DNA from 3 places in the Arthrobacter sp. UYCu512 genome. Region 2 is predicted to be linked to each of the others. Evidence: riboswitches for the same ligand, from Rfam matches in the RefSeq annotation. Region 2 holds a riboswitch; each other region holds the start of a gene.
What was found. Region 2 has a riboswitch for S-adenosylmethionine ahead of ABIB49_RS04725 (bifunctional o-acetylhomoserine/o-acetylserine sulfhydrylase). Riboswitches for the same ligand answer to the same signal wherever they lie in the genome.
Positions count from the first base shown of each region.

Region 1: linked by a shared signal. The riboswitch ahead of ABIB49_RS14485 (DUF1737 domain-containing protein) and the one ahead of ABIB49_RS04725 (bifunctional o-acetylhomoserine/o-acetylserine sulfhydrylase) in region 2 are both predicted to bind S-adenosylmethionine.
Region 3: linked by a shared signal. The riboswitch ahead of ABIB49_RS06850 (aminotransferase class V-fold PLP-dependent enzyme) and the one ahead of ABIB49_RS04725 (bifunctional o-acetylhomoserine/o-acetylserine sulfhydrylase) in region 2 are both predicted to bind S-adenosylmethionine.

Region 1 is NZ_JBEPPA010000013.1:39,478-49,934, reverse strand. It holds gene ABIB49_RS14495 (glycosyltransferase family 2 protein) at 1-1,133, opposite strand, end outside; gene ABIB49_RS14490 (ATP-grasp domain-containing protein) at 1,135-2,079, opposite strand; SAM riboswitch class IV at 2,623-2,737, shown strand; gene ABIB49_RS14485 (DUF1737 domain-containing protein) at 2,751-3,071, shown strand; gene ABIB49_RS14480 (rhodanese-like domain-containing protein) at 3,068-3,478, shown strand; gene ABIB49_RS14475 (O-succinylhomoserine sulfhydrylase) at 3,479-4,687, shown strand; gene ABIB49_RS14470 (glutamate--cysteine ligase 2) at 4,758-5,942, opposite strand; gene ABIB49_RS14465 (UDP-N-acetylglucosamine 1-carboxyvinyltransferase) at 5,997-7,520, opposite strand; gene ABIB49_RS14460 (energy-coupling factor transporter transmembrane component T family protein) at 7,616-8,419, opposite strand; gene ABIB49_RS14455 (ABC transporter ATP-binding protein) at 8,427-10,127, opposite strand; gene ABIB49_RS14450 (ECF transporter S component) at 10,144-10,457, opposite strand, start outside.
Region 2 is NZ_JBEPPA010000003.1:147,447-157,903, forward strand. It holds gene ABIB49_RS04700 (CoA-acylating methylmalonate-semialdehyde dehydrogenase) at 1-1,250, opposite strand, end outside; gene mmsB (3-hydroxyisobutyrate dehydrogenase) at 1,275-2,183, opposite strand; gene ABIB49_RS04710 (LysR family transcriptional regulator) at 2,360-3,265, shown strand; gene ABIB49_RS04715 (MFS transporter) at 3,387-4,769, opposite strand; gene metX (homoserine O-acetyltransferase MetX) at 4,950-6,134, opposite strand; SAM riboswitch class IV at 6,146-6,261, opposite strand; gene ABIB49_RS04725 (bifunctional o-acetylhomoserine/o-acetylserine sulfhydrylase) at 6,341-7,657, opposite strand; SAM riboswitch class IV at 7,722-7,837, opposite strand; gene ABIB49_RS04730 (VOC family protein) at 8,054-8,692, shown strand; gene ABIB49_RS04735 (CPBP family intramembrane glutamic endopeptidase) at 8,835-9,608, opposite strand; gene ABIB49_RS04740 (histidine phosphatase family protein) at 9,660-10,340, shown strand; gene ABIB49_RS04745 (amidohydrolase family protein) at 10,359-10,457, opposite strand, start outside.
Region 3 is NZ_JBEPPA010000005.1:88,187-98,643, forward strand. It holds gene aroA (3-phosphoshikimate 1-carboxyvinyltransferase) at 1-659, shown strand, start outside; gene rsgA (ribosome small subunit-dependent GTPase A) at 643-1,758, shown strand; gene hisN (histidinol-phosphatase) at 1,811-2,623, shown strand; SAM riboswitch class IV at 2,730-2,843, shown strand; gene ABIB49_RS06850 (aminotransferase class V-fold PLP-dependent enzyme) at 2,878-4,356, shown strand; gene ABIB49_RS06855 (class I SAM-dependent methyltransferase) at 4,481-5,239, shown strand; gene ABIB49_RS06860 (Nramp family divalent metal transporter) at 5,411-6,697, shown strand; gene ABIB49_RS06865 (metal-dependent transcriptional regulator) at 6,714-7,427, shown strand; gene ABIB49_RS06870 (fluoride efflux transporter FluC) at 7,457-7,915, shown strand; gene ABIB49_RS06875 (fluoride efflux transporter FluC) at 7,912-8,289, shown strand; gene ABIB49_RS06880 (hypothetical protein) at 8,351-8,722, shown strand; gene ABIB49_RS06885 (hypothetical protein) at 8,770-8,904, shown strand; RNA gene ssrA (transfer-messenger RNA) at 9,014-9,382, opposite strand; gene smpB (SsrA-binding protein SmpB) at 9,524-9,994, opposite strand; gene ABIB49_RS06900 (M23 family metallopeptidase) at 10,103-10,457, opposite strand, start outside.

The sequences.
Region 1 (10,457 bases), on a different contig from region 2:
ATCAGCGGCAGCGCCCATACATGCCGCAAGTCTTTCCACGCCCGGTTGGCGCCCAGCGCGCACACCGGCAGGACCAAAGACACAAGCAGGCCCAACCAGGCCAGGACCACCCAGTCGACGCCGGCCGGCGGGCGGTAGCCGGCCGCAAGGAGGACGGCCACGCCGAGGAGCAACGGGATCTGAAGCGCAGGAAGGACCACCACGGTAATGGCGTGGAACACCAGCTGCGTTCCGAACGGGCCGTACCGGAGATTGCCGATCAGATCTTTGTGCAAGGCCATGGTCTGCAACAGGCCGAGGTGCCTGCGGACCCGTCGGCGCCAGAGGCCGCCAACGGTCAAGGGAGACTCCGCCAGGACAACAGCCCTCGGGGCGAATACCACCCGGTAGCCTGCCTTGTGAACCCGCCAGGCCAGTTCCAGGTCTTCGCTCACCGTGTCCTGCCGGAACAGTCCCACGTGTTCGAGCACACTGCGCGGGAAGGCGCCGATGGCACCCACGTCGGTGGGTATACAGCCGACTACCGCCAGGGCGCGCCGGACCAGGCCGCCGCCGATGTGGCCGGTGAAGGTTAGCACCCGGCCCTGGACCCCTTTGACCTTCACCGGCCGGCCATCACCACAGACCGCGCCGGTTCGCTCGTCGTCAAATCCGCGGAGCATCATCCCGACGGTGTGCCGGGAAAGAATGACGTCCGCATCGATAAACATCAGGATCTCGCCGGCGGCGTTGCGGATCCCGAAGTTCAAGGCCGCCGCCTTGCCGGCGTTGGCCTGCGCCAGAACCTTAATCCGGGGATCCCTGGCAGCGAGAGCCGCCATAATCGTGGCGGTGCAGTCCGTTGAACCGTCATCCACCAGGATCAGCTCGTACCGGTCGTAGCGGGTGCGCTGAATCGATCGGACGCAGTTCTCAATAGCGGCTGCCTCGTTGAATGCCGGGACAATTATCGACACACGGGGCCACGCATCGAACATCGTGGGGACTTCGCGGCGTCGGCGATGGGCGCTCCGAAGTTCGAACCAGACGGCAAGCGGCACAACGAGCAGTTTCACCAGCCCGAACAACAGGACCGGCAGCCCGAGGAGGACGAGCGGGAACTGGGCCGCCGGGAGCGCTGCGGTGACGTTCATTTCAACCCATGGCATCGGCGAACGGCCCCATGCAGTGCCGGAACGACGCCGGGTTGAAGGAGGGCAGGATAAAGGACGCCAGCACCGCATCGAGCAGCTCAGGCGCGAGTCCGCTGTTCGATCCGAAGCGGGCGTTCACCGCCAGAACCACGGGTGTCCCGTCGGCGCGTCGACGAACGTCCACCTCCACCGGCCCCGTGAGGCCCAGCGCGCGGACCGCAGCCATCGCCACGTTGCCCACGTCGATCGCTTCGCCCGCCTCGGCCCGGCGAGTGGTCACGGCGTTGCCAACGATGCGGTCCGCCGGCCCAACCTTCGCCACAACAACCGCAAACGGCGCGGCACCGTTGTGCGCCGGTGTACCGAAAACCATGGGCCGGTACTCGTTTCCGGGGATGAATTCCTGGACGATGCGGCTGTCCGGCAGTCGCTGCCAGTCCATTTCCGTGCGGCCATCGACGACTGTCACGACCCGGCCGCCTCGGGACGCCCGGGGTGAGACGACGACCGGTCCGCCCAGGGCGGCCATTGCAGCGTCCGCACCGGCGAAGTCGCTGGGCACGCCGAACCGGGGCACGGGAACGCCCGCTGCATGTAGTTGCCAGGCCGTAAAGAGCTTGTCATGGGCCAACGCCACCGGGCCCGGATCGCCGATCATCACACGTACGTCCGCTCCGAACGCCGCCCGGAACGCGGCGAGCTGCGGCAGTTCCTCGCTGACCGTGGGAATGACAAGATTGATGCCTTCCTGGCTAACCAGTCGCCGAAGTGCTGATACCCGTTCCGCGTCCGTCGCGTGCGGGACGGGGAACACCGTGAATCCTGCCCCGTCCGGCAGCTCGAGGATGTCCGTCCCGAGGACAGGAATGTCGCGCGCTTTCAGTTGGGCCGCGATGGCCTGGCCCGCAGGGCCGCAGGCGCCGGTGACCAATACGCGCGGCCTCACCGCTGTGCCGTCCTGGCAGCCCGGACCCGGCCATCGCCGCGGGCGTCCGCACCGGAGGGCCGGTTCGGAATCAACCCTTCCGTTACCTGGCGGCCGGGTGTGCTGATAACAGCGGCCAAGGCCGTGCTCAGGAGAATAATGAGTAGAACATATATCGCGGCCATAGCAGTCCCCTTCCCTTGTTAAAGGCCCGGCAGTCGACGGCGCCGCACCGGCCTAACTGGCTGGATCATCAGAGCCGGCCGCAAAACTGAGCGATCCTCGGATGGCGTTTTAGGGCCTGGTGACTTCCGTGGCGCTGGTCCTTCAGTAAAGTCGCGCCGACTGCCAAAAGTCCCGAGTAGGAACTACCCGAAAGCCTCCCCGGTTCAAATTCGAGGCCCCGGGGGTTTGTACCTGTGTGCAATCCCCCGAGTACGTGGATGGGGACGCTGGCATGACCGCTGGCGAATGGCTTTTGAACAAACCTCCGTTTCCACCCCGCTCCTTAACATGACGGCCGCCGCCGTGCGGTCCGGCGTCACAGGTGTTACGTTCTTTGGGAGTAATGAGAACCGGCGCCAAGCCCTGACTGGCCGGTCGGCAACCCTCCCTTCCGCGGCGGGGTGCCTCAGGTGAGTACTCGGCATATCGACCATTCGAGCTGCAAGCGTGAAAGAAGGAGATTCGTCATGCCTGACGCGTCCACCGCTGCTGTCCCCCGGACAGCAGCGAACAAAGCCCCGGCCCCGTCCCCCGCAGTCGCCGGTGCCGCCGAGCAGAAACTGCTGTACCGTCTGTTCACCGGAGCCGATGACCGCGCCTTCTGCGAGCGTGTATCGGCCGCCCTCACCGAGGGCTACGTTCTGCACGGCGGCCCGGCTGTCACGTTCAACGGCAGCAACGTCGTCGTGGCCCAGGCCCTTGTGCTGCCGGCGGCGATCGCCAACGCCGATGCGGCCGTCGCCAGCGCCGTGGACGATCTCGACTTCGACGGCGGGGGCCACGCATGAGCTACGCCGGGGACCTCAGCCCGCAGGAGGCCTGGTCCAAGCTCGGGGACGGCGCCATCCTGGTGGACGTCCGCACCGAGGGTGAATGGGCCAGCGCCGGAATTCCGGACACCAAAGCGACGGAGAATGATCCGCTCTTCATCCAGTGGAGCCTCGCCGGCGGCATCCCCAATTCGCAGTTTCTGGCGCAACTGAGACAACAGGCCCCCGAAGCCGGCGGCACCGAATTGTTGTTCCTGTGCCGCTCGGGCGCGCGCTCCGTCGCGGCCGCAATCGTCGCCACCGAGGACGGTTTTACCTCCTTTAACATCCTTGAGGGCTTTGAGGGCGAACCCGACGGCGAGGGCCAACGCACTGTCAACGGCTGGAAAAACCGCGGCCTCCCCACCAATCTCGGAAGACACTAAGTGACATTCAACCCTGATGCCGCCGACTGGAGCGCGGACACCCAGGCCGTCCGCGGCGGACTCGACCGCACCGGATTTCAGGAGACGTCAGAACCGGTCTTCCTGAACTCCGGCTTCGTCTACGAATCGGCGGCCGCCGCGGAACGCGCCTTCGCCGGCCACGACGAGCGTTTCGTCTACTCCCGCTACGGCAATCCCTCTGTGGCGACGTTCCAGGAGCGGCTCCGGCTGCTCGAAGGCACCGAGGCCTGCTTTGCCACGGCGTCGGGCATGTCCGCTGTCTTTACTGCCCTGGGTGCCCTGTTGGCCGCCGGCGACAGGGTGGTGGCGGCCCGATCGCTGTTCGGCTCATGCTTTGTGATCCTGAACGAGATCCTGCCCCGCTGGGGCGTCGAAACGGTCTTCGTTGACGGCCCGGACCTGGTGCAGTGGCGCGAGGCGCTCGCCAAACCCACCACTGCTGTCTTCTTCGAGTCGCCCTCGAACCCAATGCAGGAAATCGTGGATATCGCGGCAGTGAGCGAAATGGCGCACGCGGCCGGGGCGACGGTCGTCGTCGATAATGTCTTTGCCACTCCCCTGCTGCAGCGCTGCGGGGAGCTCGGCGCGGACGTGATCGTCTACTCCGGCACCAAGCACATCGACGGCCAGGGTCGCGTCCTTGGCGGCGCGATCCTGGGCACCAGGGATTTCATCGAGGGCCCGGTCAAGCAGCTGATGCGCCATACCGGCCCGGCACTCTCGGCCTTCAACGCATGGGTGCTGACCAAGGGCCTGGAGACGATGGCCCTGCGGGTGAACCACTCCTGTGCCTCCGCGCTGCGGCTGGCCGAGTGGCTTGAGGAGCAACCCGCGGTCAGCTGGGTCAAGTACCCGCTGCTGCAGTCCCACCCGCAGCATCAGCTGGCCGCCCGGCAGATGAAAGCCGGCGGCACCGTGCTGACCTTCGAGCTCGCCGCGTCCGCCGGGCATTCGGCGAAGGAGGCTGCGTTCGCGCTGCTGGACGGGTTGCGGATCATCGATATCTCCAACAACCTCGGCGATTCGAAGTCGCTGATCACCCATCCCGCCACCACGACGCACCGCGCTATGGGGCCGGAGGGCCGTGCGTCGATCGGGCTCAGTGACGGCGTGGTGCGCCTCTCGGTGGGACTCGAGGATATTGCGGACCTGATCCGCGACCTCGGGCAGGCGCTCAAATCTTGCTAGCGCCGTTTGCGGTGCTTGAGTTGGCAGATAGCGGCGATGCCTTGGCGGAGAACTGCCGTGAACTGCACACTCAGCGCCGCCGGACCGGGCCCAGCGTTGTGCTCCCGTCGGCGGGTTCCCCGGTGTCCGGTCCCGGCACGGTCGCCGCGACGGCGCGTTCAACGACGGCGGACAGGCCGCCGGCGTCGAACGGTTCCCTTTGCAGCTGCGACCCGGTGCCCTCGGCGAGCATCCGGCTAACACCATGGCGCACCAAGTCCAGCTCGCCCTGATCCACCAGCACGGGCGCTACGAAGTCCACCAGGGCATGGACCACTTCGGCAGCCGGGGCTGGGACGAAGGTCCCGAAGTCCAGCAGCTGCCCGCGCAGTCCGCAGTTGCTGGCCTGCCAGGCGGCCATCCGCAGCAGCAGCGTCGGCACCGGGGCGGGATCAACTCCGTCGTGCCATTCCCGGGACGCGGACTCCACAAGCGCACGCACCAGCACGGCGATCAGCGCGGCGTCCTCGGCCCGCAGGCAAACGTCTGCGACCCGGACCTCCAATGTGGGATAGTGCCGGCACAGCCTCGAGTCGAAGTAGACCATTCCTTCATCCATCAGGACGCCGCTTTCCACCAGACGGTTTACGACGCGGCGGTAGACCGGAAGGCTGCCGAAGATCATGGTGGGGCCCGATCCCGGCCAGCGGTTCCAAGCCTGGGTGCGGTAGCTTTCGAATCCTGTCTCAGCACCGTTCCAGTAGGGCGAATTTGCGCTCAGGGCAATCAGCACAGCAAGTTTGTCGCGGATCCGGTCCATCACTGCCACACCCTCTTCCGGAGACTCCACAAGGGTGTGGACGTGCAGGCCGCAGGTGAGCTGGTTCCGGACGGTGCGCCCAAAACGCTGCTGCATGGTCAGGTACCGCTGCTTCGGCGTCAGGTGGGTTGCCGAGCCGAGCGGCGACGTGCCGAGGGCGGCGATCCGGCCGCCATGCACCCTGGCGGCGCGGTCCGCGAGGGCACGGCCCTGCCTGAGCTGCCGGAGCAACTCGGCGTACTCCAGGCACGGCCGGGTCCGGGATTCAAGCTGTTCCAGCTTGAGCTCATAGCTGAAGTTCGGTTCCTCATAGACCGGCGGCTGCGCGGAACCGGCCCGGCCGGAGGCCCGCTTCGGGGGTTCCAGCCGGGGCAAAATGGCGTCGGCGAGGGGAAGCGGCATCCCGGTTTCGGGGTCCACGATGAGCAGTTCCTCCTCCACACCGAAGGTGCGCATGATTCCATTGTGCGCCAGGTCTCCGTGAAGCGCGCCGCCTCGCTACGGGGTCGCTCAGTCCTGGAAGTACTCGATTTTTGCGCCGAGGGTGTTGAGCCGCTCGGCCAAGTCCTCGTAGCCTCGTTCGATCACATAGATATTGCGCAGTTCCGATACGCCGCGGGCGGCGAGCATCGCCAACAGCAGGCAGGCAGCGGGTCGGAGGGCCGGCGGGCAGCCCACCTCTGCCGCACGCCATTTGGTGGGGCCGTTGACGTAGATCCGGTGCGGGTCCAGCAGCTGCACCTGCGCGCCGAGTTTGTTCAGCTCCGTCAGGTAGATCGCCCGGTTGTCATAAACCCAGTCGTGGATCATCGTCTGGCCCTGGGCATTCGCGGCGATGACCGCGAAGAAGGGCAGGTTGTCGATGTTCAGCCCGGGGAACGGCATGGGGTGGATCTTGTCCTCGGGTGCCCGCAGTACCGAGGGCCGGGTGGTGACATCCACCAGCCGGGTGCGCGCGTTGCGGGCCAGATACTCCCCGGACACTTCCAGCTGCTGACCCATCTGTTCCAGCGTCGCGAGCTCGATTTCCATAAATTCGATCGGGACGCGCCGGACGGTCACTTCCGAGTTTGTGACGATGCCGGCGGTGATCAGGCTCATCGCCTCGATCGGATCTTCGGACGGGAAATATTCAACATCGACGTCGACGGAGGGGCGGCCGGTGATCTTCAGCGTGGTGGTTCCTACGCCGTCGATCCGGACCCCGAGCATCTCCAGGTAGAAGCAAAGGTCCTGCACCATGTAGTTGGGGCTGGCGTTGCGGATGACTGTGGTCCCGCCGCGGTGGGCGGCTGCCATGATGGCGTTTTCGGTAACGGTGTCGCCGCGTTCGCTGAGCACAAAGGACCGGTCCGCCGCGTCCGCGGGCGGCGCCTGCACGGCGTAGTAGCCGGACTTGGCGTCCACGCTGAGGCCGAACTGGCGCAGCGCCTGCATGTGCGGCTGCACCGTGCGGGTGCCAAGGTCGCAGCCGCCGGCATAGGGCAGCCGGTATTCGGCGGATTCGTCCAGGAGCGGGCCCAGCAACATAATGACGCTGCGGGTCCGGCGGGCCGCCTCGATGTCCATCGCGTCAAGGTCCAGGGCCGCGGGGCGCCGGATCTGAAGATCACTGGCGTTGAGCCAAACGCATTCGACGCCGATACTCGTCAGCACCTCGACGATCCTGTTCACTTCTTCGATGCGTGCGAGCCGGCGCAGGGTGGTGGTGCCGCGGTTGATCAGGCTGGCGCACAGCAGGGCGACACCTGCGTTTTTGCTGCTGTTGACGTCCACCGAACCGGACAGGGTCCGGCCGCCTTCCACCCGCAGATGCGTCATGGCGGGCCGCCCCACCTTAACGATGCTCCGGTCAAAAATAACCTCAAGACGCTGGATCATTTTCAGGCTCAGATTCTGCTTGCCTTGTTCCATTCGGGCGATGGCGCTCTGGCTGGTTCCCAGCTCGGCGGCCAGCTGGCCCTGGGTCCAGCCTTTTTGCCCGCGGGCATCGCGGAGTAACGCACCAACGTGTTCAGCAGTCTGTTGAGTCATCCCGCAAAAATATCATGGGTGACGTATTCCTCCGGTCATTTCAGATAAGACGCCGGAAAAATCGCTGCGATACCCGTTCCGTGCGATAATTATCGCTATTGCCGGGCAAGGAAGACCATGTTCCAGGTGCCTGCCGCCAACGACGCCGCGACGGCGGAACCGGCGATCAGGAGTCCGCCGAGAACCACCCAGACGTCCAGGGCGCTGAAGGTGGATTTCCGTGCCCAGGTCCGCGGCGCATCGCCGAAGCCGCGGGCCTCCATAGTGACAGCGAGGCGGGAGGCGCGCCGGACGGCCTGCACCAGCAGCCCGAAGCTCTGCCCCAAGGTGGCGCGGAGCCGCTGCAGGGGGTTCCCGTGGGAACCCACACCGCGGGCACGGCGGGCCATCCCAATGGTGTGCCACTCTTCGGCCATCAATCCCACAAGACGCATCGCGGCAAGCGTTCCGAGGACAAAGCGGTGCGGGAGTTTCGCGTTCTGCGCGAGGGCGTCCGCCAGGTCCGTGGGATCCGTACAACTCATCAGCAGCACCGCCGGCAGCGCGATGGCCAGCCCGCGGACCATAAAGCCGACCCCTAGCTCCAGGGAACCGTCGCTGATGGACCAAATCCTGGCATCAAGCAGAATACGGCCGCTGTCCGGCGCCAGGATGGTGGTACTCCAGCCGCCTAGCGCCGCGGCCAGGATCAAGGGCCAGCCACGGAGCCAGAGTAACCCGGGTCGCAGCCCGGCCAGCGGAAGAAGTGCCAGAACCAGGGCCAATGCCACCGAGGCCGACACCCAGTCGATCGACAGCGCCAGGGCAAGGGTAATGAACACAACGGCGGCGAACTTCGAGAGCGGGTTGGCCCGGGTCAGCAGGGCATGATTGCCGCGCAGCGTCAGTTCCTGTCTCATGGTGTGCTCAACGTCCCGGCCCGCGGCGCACGGGGGCCAGCTCATCGGGCTCCGCTTGATCGGGGACCTGGAGGCTGAGTTCGGTCCCTCCGAGGACGTGGCTGAATTCGGCGTCGTGCGTCACCGAGACGACGGCGGTGCCGGCGTCGAGGAGTTCGGAAAGGAACGAGGCCAGTTCGGCCCAGGTGTTGGCATCCTGGCCGAAGGTTGGTTCGTCGAGGATGAGGACGTCCGGATGGGCTGCCAGGACGGTGGCCACCGACAGGCGACGTTTCTCGCCCCCGGAGAGTGTGTACGGGTTCGCGTCCACGAGCTCCGCCAGCCGGAGCCGCTCGAGCAGTTCGTCGACGCGTTCCTCGCCGCGGCCCAGGTGCCGGGGGCCGAACATCAGCTCATCAAGTACCCGCCCCGTGACGAACTGGTGCTCAGGTTCCTGGAACACTGTGCCGATCCTTGAGATCAGCTGCCGGGCCTTCCACTTGTACGGATCGCTCCCGGCACCGGAGCTGAGTTCCGGGGTGGCCGAGACCGTGCCGGAGACCGGCGCGAGCAGGCCCGCGAGCGTCAGGGCGAAGGTGGACTTTCCCGATCCGTTGGGGCCGGTAATGGTCAAGGCCTCCCCGGCGCGGACCCGGGCAACAATGCCGGACTGGACGGGCGCCGGCGGAATGGGTCGAAAACCGCCCCGGAGGCCCGCCCGGCGCGGCCGTTCGCGGGACACGGCCAGGTCCTCAGCGGCAAGCAGCAGTCCCGCTGTCGGGGTGCGGGCAATCTGGCCACCGGGCGCCCCGGCGGCGGCCCTGCCGGCGGCCGAGGCGGCGGCCGATGCCGGGCCGGCGGGCCGCGGCCGGTGACGCGTCCGGGTCTGCGGCACGTAACCGGGCACCCAAACACCCGCCGCGGTGAGCATGTCCCGCGCCTGGTCCAGGACCTGGTCCGGCGGTCCGTCGATCAGCACCGCGGTGTCCGTCGCCGAGCCCGGCTGCAGCACCACAATCCGGTTCACGAGGTCTTTCCAGACGGCAACCCTGTGCTCCACGACCACCAGGGTAGCGCCGGTCTTGTCCAGGCAACGGCCGACGGCATCACGAAGCTCCAGCACTCCGGCCGGGTCCAGGTTGGCGGTGGGCTCGTCGAGGAGAATCAGTCCGGGGCGCATCGCCAGGATGCCGGCGAGGGCCAGGCGCTGCTTCTGGCCGCCGGACAGCGCCGACGTCGGGTGGTCCAGCGGCAGGCGGCCGAGTCCGACGTCGTCGAGCGCTTCCGCTGCCCGGGTCCAGATGTCGGCCGGGGGCACTGAAAGGTTTTCCGCCCCGAAGGCGACGTCGTCGCCCAGGCGCGAGAGCACCACCTGCGTCTCCGGGTCCTGCTGCATCAGCCCGGCCCGGCCGCGCCGCTCCCGGGGTGATGCCCCGTCGATCAGCAAGCTGCCGGTCTCCTCGGCATCCCCGTCGTCCGCCGGCCCGCGGCCAGCGGCACGCTCGGCGGCTCGCCCGGCGTCCCCGCCGGGCGAGTCGCCGAGGACACCGGCCAGGGCGTGGAGGAGCGTGGATTTGCCGGCACCGGATGGTCCCAGCAGCAGCACACGTTCCCCTGCCTGAATGTCCAGGTCAAGGCCGCGGACTGCGGGCCGGGTCCGGCCCGCGTGCCACCAGCCCCAGCCGCGCGCGGTGATCGCAGCCGGGCGGACCCGGTCGGAGGATGTCATCAGCCGTGTGCGCGGGTCAGGAAAAGACCGGCTCCGCGGCCGCCTTGCGGGAGGCGAAAGAGCCCAGCACCCCGGTCCTGGCCAGGGCCCGGGTGGCGAGCCAGGACAGGCCGCCGGCGATCACGGCGCCGGAGACCACAGTGAAAACGATGTAGGCCAGCTTGTCTCCGGAGGCGTAAGCGATGTTCCAGCCCCAGGGCAGGAACGAGTCATTCAAGCCGCAGAACAGGCCCGCCCCGGCGCCGGCCAGCAGTGCCACCGGCAGGTTGAATTTCCCGTGAAAGGACGGCACATTGAACTTCTTGTAGAGCACCGCGGCAAAAACCAGCT
Region 2 (10,457 bases):
CCGCCGTCGCGGGTGAAGATCGCCACGCCGTTGCCGAACTCGTTGTCGTTGACAAGCTGCACGGCGTCGGCGTAGCTCTCGACCCGGACTACGGAGAGGACCGGGCCGAAGATCTCATCGTCGTAGACCTTCATGCCGGGCTTGACGTGGTCCACCAGGCTGACGCCGATGAAAAAGCCGTTGGAGTCGAACTCCTGTTCCCGGCCGTCCACCACTACTGTGGCGCCCTCGTCGGCCGCACCGGCCACATAGGAGGCCACCTTGTCCCGGTGTTCGGCCGTGATGAGCGGACCCATCTGCGAGGCCGGGTCCGTGCCGGGGCCGATCGTGAGCGCGGCCATCCGGGTGCTGATCGCCGCCACGAGTTCGTCAGCAATGTTTCCGACCGCGACCAGCACGCTGACGGCCATGCACCGCTCCCCGGCGGAACCGTAGGCGGCCGAGACGGCGGCGTCGGCGGCCATTGCCAGGTCCGCGTCGGGAAGGACCACCATGTGGTTCTTGGCGCCGCCCAGGGCCTGCACGCGCTTGCCGTGGTCGGCGGCACGCCTGTAGATGGACTGGGCGATCGGCGTCGAACCGACAAAGCTGATGGCCTTGACGTCCGGGTGTTCGAGCAGGACGTCGACGGCTTCCTTGTCGCCGTGCACAACGTTCAACACACCGGCGGGCAGGCCGGCCTCGGCGAAGACCTGGGCGATGAAGACCGCGGATGACGGATCCTTTTCGCTGGGCTTAAGCAGCACAGTGTTTCCGCAGGCCAGGGCGCTGCCGATCATCCACAGCGGCACCATGGCCGGGAAGTTGAACGGCGTGACGCAGGCGACGACGCCGACCGGCTGGCGCACCGAGTGAACGTCGACACCGCCGGCGACCTGTTCGGAACGTTCGCCCTTGAGCGCGTGGGAGAGCCCGGTGGCGAACTCGATGTTCTCCAGGCCGCGGGTGATTTCGCCCTCGGCGTCGGAGAGGACCTTGCCGTGTTCACTGGTCAGCAGGGCAGCCAGTTCGGGCCGGCGGGCCAACAGCAGTTCGCGGACCTTAAAGAAGATGGTGGTGCGCTTGGCGAGGCTTGTGGCGCGCCAGCCCGGCAGCGCGGCGCGGGCGGCTTCAACGGCTTCCTGGACGCGGCCGGCAGAGGCCAGGGCGACCTCCTTTTCCTGCTCGCCGGTGGCCGGGTTAAAGACGGGGCCGTAGCGCTCGGCATCGGAGATCAGGGCGCCGTTGATGAAGTGCGGAATGCGTTCCATGGGGAGGATCTCTTTCTAAAAGGTTTAGGGCTGCTTGGCGGACTCGAACGAGCCGTCAACCAGCTTGACGATTGCGGAGCAGTCCGTGCCGGACTGGCCGCCGTCGATGAGCCGCTGGAAAAGCTGCTGGACGTGCTCGCCGATCTCCAGCGGCGTGCCGGTGTCGCGGGCGGCGCTGATGGCCAGGCCGATGTCCTTGTTGGCGAGCTCGGCGGTAAACGTCGGCGCGAAGTCGTTGTTCGAGGCGGCGGTGGGCACAACGCCGGCCACCGGGTACCAGGTCCGCAGCGCCCAGCTGTCGCCGGAGGAGACGGAGGCGATGTCCCAGAAGACCTGCTTGTCCAGGCCCAGACGGTCCGCGAGCACCGCGCCCTCGGCCGTCGAGGCGAGGTTGATAAAGAGCATCAGGTTGTTGCAGATTTTGGCGGCCTGGCCGGTGGTGGCGCCGCCGGTGGGGATGATGTTCGCCGCCATCGGCTTGATGTATTCGGTGGCGTCGGCCACCGCGCCGGCCTCCCCGCCGATCATAAACGTCAACGTGGCGGCCTTCGCACCGCTCATGCCGCCGGAGACGGGCGCGTCGACAAAGCGGAAGCCCGCCGCAGCGGCGGCGTCGTGCAGGGCCTGGGCCGAGGCGATGTCGATCGTGGAGGAGTCCACCAGCAGGGTCTTGGTGTCGGCGTGGGCCAGCACGCCGTCTTCGCCCAGGTACACGGCGCGGGCATGTTCGCCCTTGGGAAGCATGGTAAACACAACGTCGGCGCCGTCAACCGCCTCGGCGATGCTTACGGCGGGCTTGACACCGCCTGCGGCGGCGGTGGCAACGGCCTCAGGGTTGAGGTCGAAACCGCGGACGTTGTGGCCGGCCGCGGCGAGGTTCACGGACATGGACCCGCCCATGTTCCCCAGTCCGATCCAGGCGATAACTGCCATGGCATAAGCTCCTTTGCTTTGGGTCATCCCGTGCGCGCCGTCAAACGCAGCGCCCGGATTCCGGCAGTGGCCGGATGCTCAGTATTAAGCATCACACCCCTGCTACAGTGCAATCAAGGGAAAAAACCACAGATGCTATGTGCACGGATGCACATGCTTAGTTGCGAGGGAGACCCATGGATGTGAGGCGGCTGCCGAGCCCGGACGATCTGCTGATCCTGCTGACGGTAGCCCGGCTGGGCCGGTTCAACGCGGTGGCAGAGACCCTCGGCACAACCCACACAACCATCTCCCGCCGCATCCTGGCGCTGGACAAACAGCTGGGCGGGCGCACCCTGGAGCGGAGTCCGCACGGCTGGGAACTGACGGACCTTGGCAACGAGGCCGTGGCCGCCGCCGAGGCGATCGAGGGCACCCTCGGTGCGCTCACAAACCGCATCGCGCAGTCCGAAGACGTACTCTCGGGCCTGGTCCGGGTCAGCACACCCGACGGCTTCGGGGCAGAATTCGTTGCACCGGCGCTTGTCCGGATGCAACGTCAGCATCCGCTGCTGAACGTTGAAATGCTCAGCGCCACGCGCAAGGTCAGCCGGAACCGCTCCGGCGTGGACCTGGAGGTGGTGGTCGGCAACCTCGACGTCAGCAATGCGCAGCCCATTTTCCTGGCCAACTACTTTCTCCGGCTGTACGCCAGCCCGCAGTACGCCCGGGACCGCGGACTTCCGGTGACGCTCGACGACGTCCGGCAGCATGGTTTTGTGTCCTACGTCGAATCGGCGCTGCAGGTCGCCGAACTTGGCCACCGTTCCACCCAGCTTCCCGTCCCGCGGTCCAGCTTCCAGGCCACCAGCATCTTTGCCCAGCTGGAGGCGGTCCGCCGGGGTGCGGGCATCGGGCTGTTGCCGAACTTCCTGGCGGTCGGCGACCCCGACTTTGTGCCGGTCCTGCCGGCGGACTTCCAGCGCCAACTTCCGATCTGGGCGGTGGCCCGCGCGGAATCGTTGCGCTCCGCGCCGGTGCAGGCCGTCCTGGCGGCCGTCCGGACCGAGATCTCCGAGCGCCAGGATGTCCTGCTGGGCTGAGCCCGGCGGCCAACAACAACGGCCCTTGTCCCCGCACCGCGGGGACAAGGGCCATTGTTGTTGCTGCTATTTCGTTGCAGGTATTTTGTTGCAGGTACTTCTTGCAGTTACTTCCTGCCTGTTAGTTCTTGCCCGCGGCGAGGAGGTCGGCGGTGCCCCGGGCGTCGGCGGCGTCGACGTCGTGGAGCGAGATGCCGCGGGTTTCCTTGAGGAAGTACACCGCCACCATCGTGACCAGGCAGGCACCGAGCAGGTAGATGGCCACCGGGGTGGAGGACTTGAACGTGCTCAGCAGCGAGGCTGCGATGATCGGAGCCATCGATCCGGCCACGATCGAGGTGACCTGGTAGCCGAGCGAGACACCCGAGTAGCGCATCCGGGTCGGGAACATCTCGGCCATAATTGCCGGCTGGCCGGCATACATCAGTGCGTGGAAGAGCAAGCCGATGGTGATGGCAGCAAGGATGATGATGTCGTTTTTGGTGTCCATCATCGGGAAGGCGAAGAAGCCCCAGGTGCCGCCCAGGACGGCGCCGGCCATGTAGACCGGTTTGCGGCCGAGGCGGTCCGACAGGCGGCCGACCATCGGAACCACGGCGAAGTGGACAGCGTGTGCGACGAGCAGCAGCAGCAGGATCCGTGAGGTGTCAGTCTGGACAACCACCTTCAGGTACGTGATCGAGAAGGTGACTACCAGGTAGTAGAGGATATTCTCCGCGAAGCGCAGGCCCATGGCGGTGAACACACCGCGCGGGTACCGGCGGAAGACTTCGCCCACGCCGTAGCCCTTCTTCTCAACGGTGACTTCCTTCTGGGCCTCCAGGAAGATGGGGGCGTCGGTGACCTTGGTCCGGATGTAGTAGCCGATCAGCACAATCACCGCGGAGAGCCAGAAGGCCACGCGCCAGCCCCAGCTGAGGAAGTCCGCGGAGGACAGCGTCGAGGAGAGGATGAACAGCACCGCAGTGGCCAGCAGGTTGCCCAGCGGAACTGCGGACTGCGGCCAGCTGGCCCAGAAGCCGCGGGATTTGTTCGGGCTGTGCTCCGCGACGAGGAGGACTGCGCCGCCCCATTCACCGCCGACGGCGAAGCCCTGGGCGAACCGCAGGAACACCAGGAGGGCCGGAGCCCAGTAGCCGATCTGCTGGAAGGTCGGCAGGCAGCCCATCAGGAAGGTGGCAACTCCGACCAGGATGATGCTGAGCTGGAGCAGCTGCTTGCGGCCGAACTTGTCGCCGAAGTGCCCAAACACGATGCCGCCGATGGGGCGGGCAACGAAGCCAACTGCATAGGTGAGGAAAGCCGCGATGATACCGTCCAGCTCCGAGCCGGAGTTGGGGAAGAAGGTCTTGCCGAAGACGAGGGTCGCCGCGGAGGCGTAGAGGAAAAACTCGTACCACTCGACGACAGTGCCGGCCATGGAGGCCGCGACTACTTTTTTGAGGCCGGACGTCTTGACGTCGGGCTCTTCTGCGCGCCGTGCGGCCGCGTTTTCCGTGCTCATTTCGACTCCTTTGGCATCGTCTTCGACGCCTCGTGGACCATTGGGAGGAGAGCGCCTGTGAGGTGAGACACGCGGCGCCATTCCCCACGAGTATGTCCGGTTCCGGCCCGGGCCTCAACGGCCATTAGTGCAGAGCGCATCTGCAAAAGTGCACACCCGCGGCGGCTTTTGGCTGCTGGACTACCCGAAGAAGTGCTGTCGGAGCTGGGTGTTGAGCTGCCCAATCTCAGTCAGGAAGCCGTCGTGGCCGATGGGCGCCTCGATGGTGTGCACCGCAACGTTGCCCGGCAGGGCAGCCGCGAGCGCCCGGGACTGTTCCGGGAAGTACAGCCGGTCCGAGTCGACGGCCGCCACAAGGAAAGCCGCCGTCGCAGGGGCCAGCGCCTCCGTCAGCGCGCCGCGGCCCCGGCAGACGTCATGGCTCATCAGCGCCTCGGTGATGGCGATGTAGCTGTTCGCATCGAAGCGGCGGACCAGCTTGTTGCCCTGGTGGTCCAGGTAGCTCTCCACCTGGTAACGCCCGCGCCCGGCGAGTGACCCGGCACGCAGCGGAGCCTCGGAGTCCTGGGCGTTCCGGCCGAACCGTCCATCCAGCTCTGCGGCCGAACGGTAGGTGATATGCGCTATCCGCCGGGCCAGGGCCAGTCCCGCCTCCGGCCCGGGACCGCCGTAGTAATCCCCGCCGTTGAAGTTGGGGTCCTGCCGGATGGCGAGTGTTTGCGCCTGGGCGAAGGCAATCTGCTCGGCGGTGCTGCTGGCTCCGATTGAAATAACCCCGCAGCGCCGGACCCGGTCCGGGTAGCTGACGGCCCATTCGAGGGCACGCGCCCCGCCCAGGGAACCGCCGAGCACGGCGTACCAGCTCCGGATTCCCAGCGCGTCCGCGAGCCGGGCCTCGGCGTCGGTGGTATCGCGCAGCGTGACCAGCGGGAACCGTGAGCCCCAGGGCTTCCCGTCGGGTGCCGTCGACGAGGGTCCGGTGGAGCCGTAGCAGCCGCCCAGGATATTGATCGAAACGACAAAGTACTTCCCCGTGTCCACCGGGGCGCCCGGGCCCGCGAGCTGCTCCCACCAGCCCGGCTCCGCACTGGCGCCGCGCGTGACGTGGGTGTCCCCCGTCAACGCGTGCTCGATCAGCACGGCATTGGAGCGTTCGGCGTTGAGGGTCCCCCATGTTTCGTAGCCGAGGGTGGCGTCCGGCAGCCGGGCGCCGGATTCGAGAACCAGGTCACCGATCCGGAGGTACCGGACGGTTCCGTCCGGCACAGCCGCGCCGTCCGCGGCGACGCTGCCGCCGGGGTCCGGGGCATGGGAATGGGAGGTCTTGCTTGCGGATTCACCCTGGCGGGTGGCGGCAATCGTCATGTGAGGACCTAACTTCGCGCTTGCCCGCCGGCAGCTCACCGGCAGGCCAGGTCTTCACCCGGGGCACCCCGCCGCAAATGGAGGGTTGCCGGCCAGCAAGCCGGGGCTGTCGCTGGCACTCATGACCTCCCCTGAGTGTACGAAATGCGGCCGCCCGGTGGCGAAGAATGTGACGCCCGTGTGACTTCCCCCCGGGGAACGGTTGGTCAGACGGTCTTGGCGGCGCGGAAACCGGCATCCAGGTCGGCGAGGATGTCGTCGATGTGCTCCAGGCCGACGGAGAGCCGCACCAGGCCGGGGTTCACCCCGGCAACGACCTGCTGCTCCGGCGAGAGTTGGCTGTGTGTCGTCGACGCCGGGTGAATGACCAGCGAGCGCACATCGCCGATATTAGCGACGTGCGAGTGCAATTCAAGGGCGTCCACAAAGCTCTTGCCGGCCTCGGCTCCGCCGGCGATGTTAAAGGAGACAACGGCGCCGGTCCCCTTCGGTCCGTACTTGCGGCCGCGCTCGAACCAAGGGCTGGACGGCAGGCCGGCATAGGCGACGGATTCGACGTCGTCCCTGGCCTCCAGCCATTCGGCGACCCGGCCGGCGTTGGCAACGTGCCGCTCCATCCGCAGGCTAAGGGTCTCGATGCCTTGGGCGATAAGGAAGGCGTTGAACGGGGACACCGCAGAGCCCAGGTCGCGCAACAACTGCACGCGCGCCTTGAGGATATAGGAGAGGTTCGCGCCGAGGGCACCGTCCACGCCGAGGTCCCGGGCGTAGACCAGCCCGTTATAGCTGGGATCCGGGGTGTTGAAGCCGGGGAACCGTTCCGGGTCCTTGCCGAAGTCGAAATTGCCCGAGTCCACTATCACGCCCGCGATCGCCGTTCCATGGCCGCCGAGGTACTTGGTGGCCGAATGCACCACAATGTCCGCACCCCACTCGATCGGCCGGATAAGGTACGGCGTGGAGAGGGTGTTGTCTACGATCAGCGGGACACCGGCCGCGTGGGCCACCTGGGAGATGCCCTCAAGATCCAGCACGTCCTGGCGCGGGTTGGAGACCACTTCGCCAAAAAAGAGCTTGGTATTGGGCTGCACGGCGTCACACCACTGTGCCAGGTTGTCCGGGTCCGCCACGAAGGTCACGGAAATGCCAAACTTCTTCAGTGTGTGCGCCAGCAGGTTGTAAGTACCGCCGTAAAGGCTGGGACTTGCCACCACGTGGTCTCCGGCTTCGGCGACATTCAGGATGGCCAGGGTCTCCGCCGCCTGTCCGGAGCTCAGCAGCAGAGCCGCGAGTCCGCCTTCCAGGCTGGCAACCCGCTGCTCCACGGCATCCTGGGTGGGGTTGCCGATCCTGGTGTAAATGGGGGCCAGCTCCGCCAGGGCAAAGCGGTTCGCGGCACTCTCGGCGCTGGGGAACACAAACGACGTCGTCTGGTAAATCGGCAGCGAGCGGGCGCCGGTGGCGCTGTCGGGCTCCTGGCCGGCATGGATCTGACGGGTTTCGAAGGACCAGGCACTTGACATCGGGACACTCCTTAGGGGAGCGGGCACAGCCTGAGCCTGGGCACCGTGGCCCGGGCCCGTGCTGGCGCCGCGCTTGCCTCCCGGCGGGCGCCGGACGGCCAGGTCCTCACCCGGGGCACCCCACCGCGATACGAGGGTTGCCGGCCAGCAAGCCGGGGCTGTGCGCTGGCACTCATGACCTCACCCCAGTCTAGGAACCGGTTGCAGGCGGTGGATAGCTTTATGACAAAGATGAAGCTGGCCCGGCCGCGGCGCTGCTGATGCCATGCCAATGCGGCCACGTGTGCTGCCAAGTGTGCTGCCGAGAGTGTGGCCGGAACAGTCCGGATCCGACCCCAACTGCCAGTAAGGGTACCCTAAGCTGAGAGGCGCATCACAAAGTGCCAAGATGATGGCATGCGCATGGATCACGTCTCTTACGCCTGTGAACAAGATGGCCTCGCTGCCACCACCGAACGAATTGCGTCTGCCCTCGGCGTGGAAGCCGTGAAGGGCGGAGTACACCCCCGATTCGGGACCCGCAACATGATCATCCCGCTAGCGGGACACAAGTACCTCGAGGTGGTGGAGGTCCTGAACCACCCGGCCTCCGACAAGGCCCCCTTCGGCCAGGCCGTCCGCGCCCGCTCCGAAGCCGGCGGCGGCTGGATGGGCTGGTGTGTGGAGGTCGACGACCTCGCCCCGTTCGAAGTCCGGCTCGGCCGCGCCGCCGTCAACGGCAACCGCAAGTTCCCGGACGGCCGGGAGCTGGTCTGGAAGCAGATTGGCATCCTTGGGCTCATCGCCGATCCCCAGGTCCCGTACATGCTCAAATGGGAAGGCGATCCGGAACTCCACCCGTCGAAGGCCTACGAGGGCAACGTCAAAATGTCCGCCCTCACGATTGCCGGTTCGGCCGAGCGCGTCACCGAATGGCTCGGCGTCCCGGTGGAGAAGCCGCTCGAAGACGTGGCCGTGCACTGGATTGCTCCGCGCGGGACACCCGGCATCCTCTCCGTCACGTTTGAGACGGCCTCCGGAGCCGTCACGATCTGAGGCTTCACCGCCCCGCACTTCGGCCGCCATCAGCGGGTGTCAACGACGTCACCCACCGATGGTGGCCGAATTTCTTAAAGCACGTATGGGCCGCCGCAGCCGTGCCCCGCAGATCCCCTCCGCGCAGAACCCCTCCGGCGGCTCAGCCCAGGCCGATGGCCTTGCCAAAGAGGCTGAAGCCGACGAAGGCCACGGTGTCCAGCAGCGCGTGGGCGATCACCAGCGGCATCACGCGCCGCGTTCGGGTGTACACCAGTGCAAAAACGACGCCCATGATCGCGTTGCCGATGAACGGGCCGAAGCCCTGGTACAAGTGGTAGCTTCCGCGCAGCATGGAACTGGCGAAGATGGCCAGCGGCAGGCTCCAGCCGAACTTGCCGAGCCGGTCCAGCAGGTAGCCCACCACAATCACTTCCTCCACGATCCCGTGCCGGACCGCGGAGAGGATGAGCACCGGCACCGTCCACCAGTAGGAATCAAGGGCACTGGGGATAATCGCCGTGGTGATCCCCAGCGCCCGGCCCGCAGCGTACAGGCCCAGGGAAGGTACACCGATCAGGGCCGCCAGCCCGAGGCCCTGGATCAGGTCCCTGCCCGGGCGGGCAAACGTGAATCCCAGTTTCCCGAACGCCGTGGCCCCGCTGCCGGCCGCACCGGACACCCGGTGTTCGGTGAGGAAATAGAACACCAGGACCACCGGTACCAGCGCGAAGACAATGTCCAGCAGCTGGTAGCTCAGGTCAAAGTATTCGCGGCTGCTTTGGGAGCGGTTCAGGGTGGAAGTCCCCTCCGCCAGCGGCCCCCGGGTCAGCTTGTCCAGCAGCTGAACGACCGAGTACACGGCGGATTGGCCCAGGGACAGGCCCAGGACGATCCAGACTTCTAGCCGCAGGCGACGGCGGGAGGGAACCAGCATGGTCCTATCTTGCCCGGTTTTTCCCGGTCGTCACGCCTATGCTTGGGGTTTATGAGTGCGCCCGGGAAAATCATCATGATCCGGCACGGCCAGTCCGCCGCCAATGCCGACACCTCGATCTACAACCGGGTGCCCGACTACCGGATCCCGCTGACCGGGCTTGGCATCGACCAGGCACGGGCAGCCGGCGAACGGGTACGGCGGCTGCTGGACGGGCAGCCGGCCTGCGTCTACGTCTCCCCGTACCTGCGCGCCTATCAGACCCTGGAGGCGATGAACCTCGGCGCGCTGGTTGAACGCGTGATCGAGGAGCCGCGCCTGCGTGAGCAGGACTGGGCCAACTTCCAGATCGCCGGTGAGATCGAAGACCAGAAGGAACTCCGCAACGCCTACGGCCACTTCTTCTACCGCTTCCGCGAAGGCGAATCCGGCTCCGATGTCTATGACCGGATCTCCTCATTTATGGAAACGCTGTACCGGCACTGGTCCAAACCCAGCTACGCCCCCAATGCGCTGTTTGTGACCCACGGGCTGACCATGCGGCTGTTCTGCATGCGCTGGTTCCACTGGTCCGTGGAGTACTTCGAATCACTCAACAACCCGGACAACGCCGAGGTCCGTACCCTGTACCGCACCGCAGAGAAAAAGTATGAACTCGACAAACCGTTCAGCCAGTGGGAGGCCCGGCGTGTTGATGAGACCGTGCTGAACGCTCCGCGGATGGTGTTCTAGCGGCCGCAGCGGCAGGCGTCAGTGCGCCCGGACCCCGGCCCGCCAGACCGCGTGGGTCAACGGGATGCCGGGCCGGTAAGCCAGATGGGTGGCGGACGGCGCGTTCAGCAGATGGAG
Region 3 (10,457 bases), on a different contig from region 2:
CCGGACCCATCCGGGCCTTTGACGTCAGGATCGAACAGGACCTTTCCAACGCCGGTCCGTTCCTGGCGGCGGCCCTGGCCACCCGAGGCACCGTACGCATCCCGAACTGGCCGGCCCCGACGACGCAGGTCGGCGATATGTGGCGCAGCGTGCTAGCGGAGATGGGGGCCACCGTGTCGCTCACCGACGGTACCCTGACCGTCACCGGCGGCCCGGAGCTCACCGGCGGGAACTTTCACGAGACCAGCGAACTTGCCCCCACTGTCGCCGCACTCTGCGCGCTAGCCAGCGGTCCCTCCCGGCTCAGTGGCATCGCCCACCTCCGCGGGCACGAAACGGACCGGCTGGCCGCCCTTGTGGCGGAGATCAACCGGCTCGGCGGGGACGCGGAGGAGACCTCTGATGGCCTCATCATCCGGCCCGCCCCGCTGCACGGCGGCGTCGTCCGCAGCTACGCCGACCACCGTATGGCCACGGCCGGCGCCATCCTCGGCCTGGCCGTAGCGGGCGTCGTTGTCGAGGATATTGGGACCACGGCGAAGACCATGCCCGACTTCCCGCAACTGTGGGAGTCCATGCTTGGCCTCAGCGCAGGAAACACGCCTCCCGCAGGGGCCTCCCCGGCAGAGAAGGACGCCTCCGGTGGCACGCAGCACTGATTCCTGGGACGAATCCGACGCCCGGATCCGCCCCAACAAAAAAGGCACCCGGCCCCGCACCAAGGACCGGCCCAGCCACGACGATGCCGTGACCGGGCGGATCATTACCGTTGACCGCGGACGCTACACCGCCGTCGTCGCCGAAGGCGCGGGGGCAGAACGGAAGATCATCGCCGCCCGCGCCCGCGAACTGCGCCGCAACCCGGTAGTGGCCGGCGACTTCGTTTCGTTGGTCGGCGACGTCAGCGGCGAGCCCGACACCCTGGCCCGGCTGGTCAGGATCCAGGACCGCAGGACCCTGCTGCGGCGCAGCGCCGACGACACGGACCCGATCGAGCGCGCCGTCGTCGCCAACGCCGACCAGTTGGTGATCGTGGTGGCGGCCGCCAATCCCGAGCCGCGGACCGGATTTATCGACCGCGCCCTGGTGGCCGCGTACGACGCCGGGATCGATCCGCTGCTGCTTGTCACCAAAGCCGACGTCAAGGATCCTGCCGAGCTCCTCGCCAACTACCAGCACCTTGCTTTCCCGGTGATTATTTCCAAGACGGCGGACTCCGCCGCCTCGGGCATCGATGCCCGCTCCGATGACGGGCTCTCCGCCCGGCTGGACAAGGACGCCGTCGCACAGCTGCGCGCCTACCTCGACGGGAAGGTCACCGTGATGCTGGGCCATTCCGGCGTCGGCAAGTCCACCATGGTTAACGCCCTCACCGGCGCCGAACGCGCCACCGGCGGTGTCAACGCCGTGACCGGGCGCGGCCGCCACACCTCATCCTCCGCGCTGGCCCTCAAAGTCAACGATGCGCCGGCGGGGAGCTGGATCATCGACACCCCGGGCATCCGCTCCTTCGGGCTCGCGCATGTGGACCCGGACCGGATCCTGCGGTCCTTCCCCGACCTCGAGCCCGGCACCGACGACTGCGAACGGGGCTGCAAGCACGATTCCAGCGCCGTCAACTGCGGCGTGGACGCCTGGGTGGCCTCCGGCCAGGCAGGAGAATCCGGTCCGGCCAGGCTCGCCTCACTGCGCCGTTTGCTCGGGACAGACCCGCGGTTGGAAGCCCAGGACGTTAAGGAACTGGGCACCGTCTCCTAGCAGGCCGCGGCGCCTACCGCTTCCCTGCCCGCTTTGACGGTAGTTTGGAAGCATGAGTCAACCCGCTTCGAGCTACAACGACGACCTGCGCCTTGCCCATGTCCTGGCAGATTCCGTAGATGCCCAGACCATGAGCCGCTTCAAGGCGCTCGACCTTCGGATCGAGACGAAGCCGGACCTGACGCCGGTCACTGACGCCGATAAATCCGCCGAGGAGGCCATCCGTGGCCAGCTGTCGCGGTCCCGGCCCCGCGACGCCGTGCTCGGGGAGGAGTTCGGCAGTTCCGGCCACGGCTCCCGCCGCTGGATCATCGACCCGATTGACGGGACCAAAAACTTCGTCCGCGGCGTCCCGGTCTGGGCGACGCTGATCGCCCTCGTCGATGAGGGCGAGCCGGTGGTCGGCGTTGTCAGTGCCCCGGCGCTGGGAAAGCGCTGGTGGGCGGCAAAAGGCGCCGGTGCGTACATGGGCCGTTCACTGGCGGCCGCAACCCGGCTGAAGGTCTCCAACGTCGCGAGCCTGCCGGATGCCTCGCTGTCATATTCCAGCCTGGGAGGTTGGAAGCAGCGCGGCAACCTTGACGAGTTCCTGGGGCTCACCGAAGAGGTGTGGCGGACCCGCGCCTACGGCGACTTCTGGTCCTACTGCCTGGTGGCGGAAGGTGCCGTTGATATCGCCTGCGAACCCGAACTCAACCTCTACGACATGGCCGCGCTGGTTCCGATCGTCACCGAGGCCGGCGGCCGCTTTACCTCCCTCGAAGGAGAAGACGGTCCCTTCGGCGGCAACGCCCTCGCGACCAACTCCATTCTGCACTCCGAAGTCCTCAAGCGTCTGAACCCCGGGCTGGACGACCTGCTGTAAGCGCGTCCGGCGCCGTTCGGCAGCTTCGGTACCGGCCCGTCACAAAGGACTTCACAATCCTGCCCTGCCTTTTCCACGGAAGCCGGCATGGCCTAGGCTCGAACCAGGTCACGAGTGCCAGCGCTAAACCCCGGTTTGCTGGCCGGCAACCCTCCATTCGCGGCGGGGTGCCCCGGGTGACGACCTGGCCGGTCCGGAACGGACCCGGCAAGCGCGGATCCCCGGTGCGTGGGGTCCTTTTCGAGCGAGGTCCCATGACGACTGCCACCATTCCTGCCGCCGCCGAGGTTCAGGCCGACACCGGTCCGGCACATCCCGATCCGCGGTTCGCCGTTGCCCGCCGGCCGCTGGCCGCGGTGACCGGCGCCGAGATCCAGGCGCCTCTCATCCAGGGCGGACATGTCCGCTACGCCAACCTGGACTACGGTGCCTCGGCTCCGGCGCTGTCCGTGGTCTCGGCCTACCTCAACGAGATCCTGCCGTTCTACGCCAGCGTCCACCGCGGCGCCGGCTATGCCTCCCAGATCAGCACCTCGGTCTACGAGAACGCCCGCGGGATTGTCCGCGACTTCGTTGGCGGCCGGCCGGACGATGCGGTGATCTTCACCAGGAACACCACTGATTCGCTGAACCTGCTGGCCGGCTGCCTGCCGGTCGTCAACGGCGAGCATACCGGCGAGGTGCTCTACCTCGACATTGAACACCACGCCAACCTCCTGCCCTGGCAGCGGGTACCCCACCGCAGCGTCATTGCCGCCCCCACCCTCGCGGCCACCCTGGAGCTGCTCCGCGAGGAACTCGCACACGGCGGCGTCAGCCTGCTTGCCGTGACCGGTGCCTCCAACGTCACCGGCGAGATCCTGCCTATCCGCGCCCTGGCAGCGCTGGCGCACGACTACGGCGCCCGGATCGTCGTCGACGCCGCCCAGTTGGCCCCGCACCGGCGGATCAACGTCTCCACGGACGATCTCGACTACATCGCCTTCTCGGGGCACAAGCTCTACGCACCCTTCGGTGCCGGCGTCCTGATCGGGCGTCCCGACTGGCTCGACGCCGGCATCCCGCACCTCGCGGGCGGCGGGGCCGTCCAGGACGCCCGGATCGACACCGTCAGCTGGACCACGGGACCCGCCCGGCATGAGGGCGGATCCCCGAACGTGCTCGGCGCCGCCACCCTGGCCCGGGCCGCGCAAATCATCGCCGGGCTGGACCCGGACCAGTGGCACGCGCACGAGAACGCCATCCGGTCCTTCCTGGTGGAGGGCCTCGCCCGGATCGACGGTGTGACGGTCCACCAGATCTTCTCCGACAGCGGTACCTTCGACGCGGCTGCAGGGCCGGGGGCGGGCACCGGGTCACAAACCCTTCCCGGCGCCGGCACCATCGGCGTCGTCAACTTCTCGGTGGAAGGCTACGACGCGGGCCTGGTGGCAGCCTACCTGTCCGCCGAGCACGGTATGGGGCTGCGCGACGGCAGGTTTTGCGCGCATCCGCTGCTCCGGCGGCTTGGCCTGCCCTCGGGGTCGCTTCGGGCAAGCTTCGGCTTGGGCTCCAGGCTTGATGACGCCCAGCGGCTGCTCACCGGAGTCCGGGAGCTGCTCGGGAACGGCCTCGGCTGGGACTACGTGGTGGACGCAGGCCGCTGGGTACCGTCCAACGACACCCGCAGCTACCCGCACTGGGCCCCCAATACCCCCGGCACGGCCGGGGCGGCGCCCTGCACGCTGGACTAACGGCCGCCGGTGCGGCGGCGCTGGCTCCGGCGGCGCCGGCAGACACGGCCCCTGCAAACGCGGCCCCTGCCCGGTGCGGTAAATTCACAAGGTACGTACCCGGACCTGCCGAAGGAGATCAAACGTGGCACGCGGCGGACCCAAGCTGCCCCAGGGGCGGCGCCAGGAGCTGGGGCACAGCTTTCAGGACGGCGGGGAACACTACGACCGCGTCCGGCCCGGGTATCCCGAGGAATCGGCTGGCTGGCTGATCCCCGGCGGCGCAGCGGATGCCGCGGACCTCGGCGCCGGAACCGGGAAATTCACGGCGCTGCTGGTCGGGCGCGGCCTGCGCACGGTGGCAGTGGACCCATCCGCGGACATGCTGGAACAGCTGCGCCGGGCGCTTCCCGGGGTCACCGCCGTCGAGGGTACCGCGGAGCGGACGGGGCTGCCCGACGGTGCTTTCGACGTGGTGACAGTCGCCCAGGCCTGGCATTGGTGCGATCCGCTGCTGGCCAGCACGGAAATCGCCAGGATCCTCCGCCCGCACGGTGTCCTGGGGCTGATCTGGAACCAGCTGGACACGTCTGTTCCCTGGGTGCACCGGCTCTCGCGCATTATGCATGCCGGCGACGTGCACAAACCGCACTTCACACCGCCGCTGGGACCTGAATTTACGGGACTGGAGAGCCATCTCACCCGGTGGGAAGATCCGGTGCGCGGCGCAGACATCCTGGCGCTGGCGAAGTCCCGCAGCTACTACCTGGCGGCCGGCCAGGCCACCCGCACCAAGGTGCTGGGCAACCTCGACTGGTATCTGCACGAGCACCTGGGCCATCAGGGCGATGAAGTGATCCCGCTCCCCTACCTGACACAGAGCTGGCGGGCCGTGCGGTCCTGACACCGGCCGGAAAGGTCCTTTTGGAGCCGTCGACGTTGCCGCGGACAGCCACCGTGGCTTATGGTTTCGGTATGCCTAATAATTATTTGTAGGCGTTCGCAAACTTCGGCGCAGGCATCCACCCGCCGTTGCCGCCCGCGTCGACGGCGACGCACCTAGCAGGGGAGCCCAGTGCTGGACGTAACAGGACACGACGGCGCGGGACCGGCGACGGCCGCCCGGCCGAAACCGGCCGGCCGCCGGGCCATGATCGGCCTGCTGGGGCCGGCATTTGTTGCCGCGATCGCCTACGTGGACCCCGGCAACGTGGCGGCCAACCTCACCGCCGGAGCGCAATACGGCTACTTGCTCGTTTGGGTCCTGGTGGCCGCCAACATTATGGCCGTGCTGGTGCAATACCAGTCCGCCAAACTCGGGCTTGTCACCGGCAAAAGCCTGCCGGAGATTCTTGGTGAGCGGCTGAAGCCGTTCTGGCGCCGGGCGTTTTGGGTGCAGGCCGAGATCGTGGCTGCTGCCACTGACCTTGCCGAGGTGGTGGGCGGGGCAATCGCGCTCTTCCTGCTCTTTGGACTGCCTTTGCCCCTTGGCGCCGTAATCGTCGGCGCCGTCTCCATGGGACTCCTCGCCGTGCAGGCCCGGAACAAGCAGCGGCCATTTGAGTTCATCATTATCTTCCTGCTCGGCATCATCACCATCGGGTTCCTGGCCGGCCTTTTTGTTAGCCCGCCTGATCCTGCCGGTGTGGCAGCCGGGCTGATCCCGGGCTTCCAGGGTCCCGAGACTGTGCTGCTGGCCGCGAGCATGCTCGGCGCCACGGTGATGCCGCACGCCATCTACGTCCACTCTGCACTGTCCAGGGACCGGCATCGTCCGGACCCGCACGTCCATGTTCCCGCCCCGGCCCTCGCCCGGCTGGTCAAGGCGACCCGCTGGGACGTGGTCGTCGCCCTGGCCTTCGCCGGTCTTGTGAACATCGGGATGCTGCTGCTGGCCGCATCGACCCTCGGCGGTGCGGACGGAACAGACACCATCGAAGGAGCCCATGCCGCCATCACCAGCAGCCTCGGACCCGTCATCGGCGTCATCTTCGCCGTCGGGCTGCTCGCCTCCGGACTGGCTTCCACGTCCGTTGGCTGCTACGCCGGCGGCTCAATTATGGAGGGGCTGCTCAAGATCCGGGTCCCCCTGATGCTGCGGCGCATCATCACCCTGGTACCGGCGGTGGTGCTGCTGAGCGTGGGTTTCGATCCTACCTGGGGACTGGTCCTGAGCCAGGTTGTCCTGAGCTTCGGAATCCCTTTTGTGCTGATCCCGCTGGTTGTCCTGACCAGTAACAAGTCGCTGATGGGCCGGTTCGCCGATGGAATGGCGCTTCGGATCGCAGCTGTCGTCAGCGTCATCCTGGTGGTCGCGCTTAACCTCGCACTGCTGTGGCTGACCTTCGCCAGCGCGGGCTAACGGTAGGCTGGATGCTGTGAAGACCAGCCTGCCCTCTTCCTCGATCGAGGACTATGTCAAGGTCATCTATTCCTTTACGGAGTGGCAGGACAAGCCGATCACCTCCACCCAGCTGGCACAACGCCTCGGCGTCGCCAACTCCTCGGTCTCCGAAATGGTCCGCAAGCTCAAGGACCAGGGACTCGTGGACCACCAGCCGTACAGCGCGATCACCCTCACCGCCGACGGTGTCCGGCTGGCGTTGTCCATGGTCAGACGGCACCGGCTCATCGAAACATTCCTGGTCCGGGAACTCGGCTACCGCTGGGACGAGGTTCACAACGAGGCCGAGCTGCTCGAACACGCCGTCTCGGACACCTTCATTGAGCGGATGGCAGCCAAGCTCGGGAACCCGCGGCGTGATCCGCATGGGGATCCGATCCCTGCCGCCGACGGCTCCGTCCTGATCCCGGTGGCGCACCGGATGAGCGAGCTCGACGATGGGCACACCGGCCGGATTACCCGGATCAGTGACGAAAACCCCGAGCTCCTGCGCTACCTTTCCGCGGAAGAAATCGACCTTGACGACGACGTCGAGGTGCTGGGGCGCAAGCCTTTCGGCGGCGCCCTGGTAGTTCGCATCGGCTCGGGCGCGGCCGGGCAGGAAGTGGATCTGGCCGAGGAAGTCGCCTCCGCCCTCTGGGTCCACAGTGACGTTACCCATCCCGGCTGCAGCCTCGGGCGGTCCTGAGTGCGGGCCGAGTTGACCGGAGCCGGGGTATGAAACACACGGCAAAGTCGCTCCCCCGGACGGCGGGTGCGGCGCATGACCGGTCGCCGGGCTGGCATGCATGGACGGCCGTCGCCGTCGGCGGCCTGATCGGAACGGAGCTGCGCTACGGGGCCGGCCTGGTGTTCCCGGAATCCGCCGGGACAATCCCTTGGACCACCTTGGCGATCAACGTCCTCGGCAGTTTTGTGCTCGCGGCCCTCACCACCGTCTGGATCGCGCGGCCGAAGACGGCGTTCTGGCTGCGTGCCGGACTCGGACCCGGGTTGCTGGGGTCCTTCACTACGTTTTCGGCGGTGGTGTTCGCCCTGGACCAGCAGTTCAGGGCCGGTTTCCAAACCAGCTCGCTGGTTTATCTGGGACTCTCACTCGTCCTGGGGCTCGGTGCGGCGGCCGCGGGGTGGAAGACCGGAAAGGCAATGGCTGATCTGACCGGCCGGGCATCATGATCACGGCACTGCTCGTCGGAGCCTTCGGTGTTGCCGGCGCCCTGCTGCGCTTCGCCGTCGACTCCTGGTTTGCTAACTCCTTCCCGGCCCGTCATTCCCACTGGCCCTGGACCACCCTCGCCGTCAACGTGACGGGTTCCTTTATCATCGGCGCGGCCATCGGCGGCACGGCACACTGGGGACTGGGGCCTGAGTGGCAGTCCGGCCTCGCGACGGGACTCGCCGGCGGCCTCACGACATTCAGCTCCTGGACCACCGCCACTGTCCGGCTTGCGAGCGAAAGCCGCTACCGCGCCGCCACCCTCAACGTCGCCGCCAACCTAATCCTCGGCCTCGCCGCAGCAGCGCTCGGGCTCTCCCTCACTGCCCTGTGACGAGCCTAACGCCGGCCTCCCGACTGCGATGACGGAGCATCCGATCCCGTATCGTTGAAGCATGGTTACCCGACGTGAAGCAGCCCAAGTCCTCGACATTCCGCTGGAAATGGCTCACCGTCACGGCATCCCGTCCCGGCTGAGCGAAACCGAACTCGGCGAACTCCTTGACAACCCGCCGCAGTGGCTGGTCCAGTCCAAGGCCAACCGGACCGGTAAACGCCCCGTCTGGGTCCAGCTTTCCTGTGCTGTCTGCGGCTTCTCCGAAGCGGCCCGGCCGAAGAAATGGTGGCCGGACTTCACCTACGTCTGCTGCGAACACCACGCCTCGTTTGAGCGTCCCGCAGCCGCTGCCGGCTTGGTCCGCAGCGAGTATGAGGGTGTGGGCAGCCGGTTCGTTGGAATCGTCGACGTCGCGGTGCCGGAGGCGTAGCTTTATCTTATGGGGCCATTCCGGCCCCGCTGTGAGGGAGCACCCGCATGCCTGACAAATCACCGCACCGGAGCATGGCCAAAAAGCCGGTGAAGACCATCAAGGAAAAACGGGCCGAGAAGAAGTCCAAAAACGTCGCGGAGACGCACGCGGACCCGGTATCGCACATCAAGAAGCACTGAGCGCAACCCGCCAGCCGGGCCGTGCAGGCAAAGCAAAAGGCCGGAAGCGTCAGCTTCCGGCCTTTTGTGTGGGACTTTACGGGGTGGAGCAACGTTTCCGGTGCTCCGATGGTGGAGATGGGGGGAATTGAACCCCCGTCCGATGTCGTGTTGTCAGGGCTTCTCCGGGCGCAGTTTGCGTTGGATTTTCTCGGCCCCAGCCACGCTACAAACAGCTGGCTGATCCGGGCCCAGTCATCAAAGAGTCCCGTTCACCCCGATGACGGGGGTTAACAGCAGTGGCTATCTAAATGACGCCAGGATCCGGGGCAATAGCAACCTCGGGCTGACGGACTGTCTTACTGCTTAGGCAGCGAGAGCGAAGTCAGTGCGTTTTGAATTGGCACTTATTGGTTTGCAGACAGCGTTTACGAGATAATTCTGCATCCTCGGCCCGCTTCACCTGTCGCGACTAACATCGTCGAAACCGATCATCCCCGTATTTTTTTATCAAACCAAGCTGCTATGTTGCCGAACCGTTTCCGTGCTGCTGAACCGGTACCGCACCATTGGCTGCCTGGCTATCAAGCATAACGCACGGCATCGCAGATTCATTCCACCAGGCCGGGGACGGCCACGGCTACCGCCGGTTCCGTTCGCGCATCACCCGCAGGGCCTCACGCTTGTCCTGCTGCTCGCGCAGGGTATGACGCTTGTCGTATTCCTTCTTACCGCGGGCTACGCCGATCTCCACCTTGGCCCGCCCATCCACGAAGTACAGCTGGAGTGGGACAATCGTGAAACCGGATTCGCGGATCTTGTGCGAGATCTTGGTGAGTTCGTCCCGGTGCAGCAGCAGCTTCCGACGGCGGCGTGCGGCGTGGTTGGTCCAACTCCCCTGGTGGTATTCGGGGATGTGGATGCTCTCCATCCACAGCTCGTCGTTGTAGAAGGTGCAAAAGCCGTCGACCATGGAGGCGTGGCCCTCCCGAAGGGACTTCACTTCCGTCCCCATCAGTGCGATTCCCGCCTCATAGGTATCGAGGATGTGGTAGTCGTGCCGGGCCTTGCGGTTGGTGGCCACTACCTTACGGCCACTTTCTTTCGGCACGGTAGAACTCCTTGAATCGACGGGTGTGCCGTACGCCGGAACGGCGCAGGCTTATGCCAGTTTACGGCAGAGCAGCAGCGCACCGGCAGGGCTTCCGCTCCGGGCGGATCAGAGCAGGTTCATCGGATCCACGGCTCGGCCGTTAAGCCAGGTCTCGAAGTGCGAGTGGCAGCCGGTGGAGTTGCCGGTGGTTCCCGAATAAGCAATCAGCTGGCCCCGGCTGACCTGCTGGCCCGGCGAGACGACAACTGAGGTGTTGTGGTAATAGATGGTGGTCAGCGAGTTGCCTTGGATCACACCATGGGAGATCTTCACGTTGTTGCCACCGCCGTCATTGGCCCAGCCGGCGGAAAATACCGTTCCCGCCGCCGCGGCAAAGACCGGTGTGCCGCAGGCGGCGCCGAAGTCGATTCCGGTGTGCATATAGCCGCCCTGGCCGTAGAAGTCGATGGTCCCGGGAGGT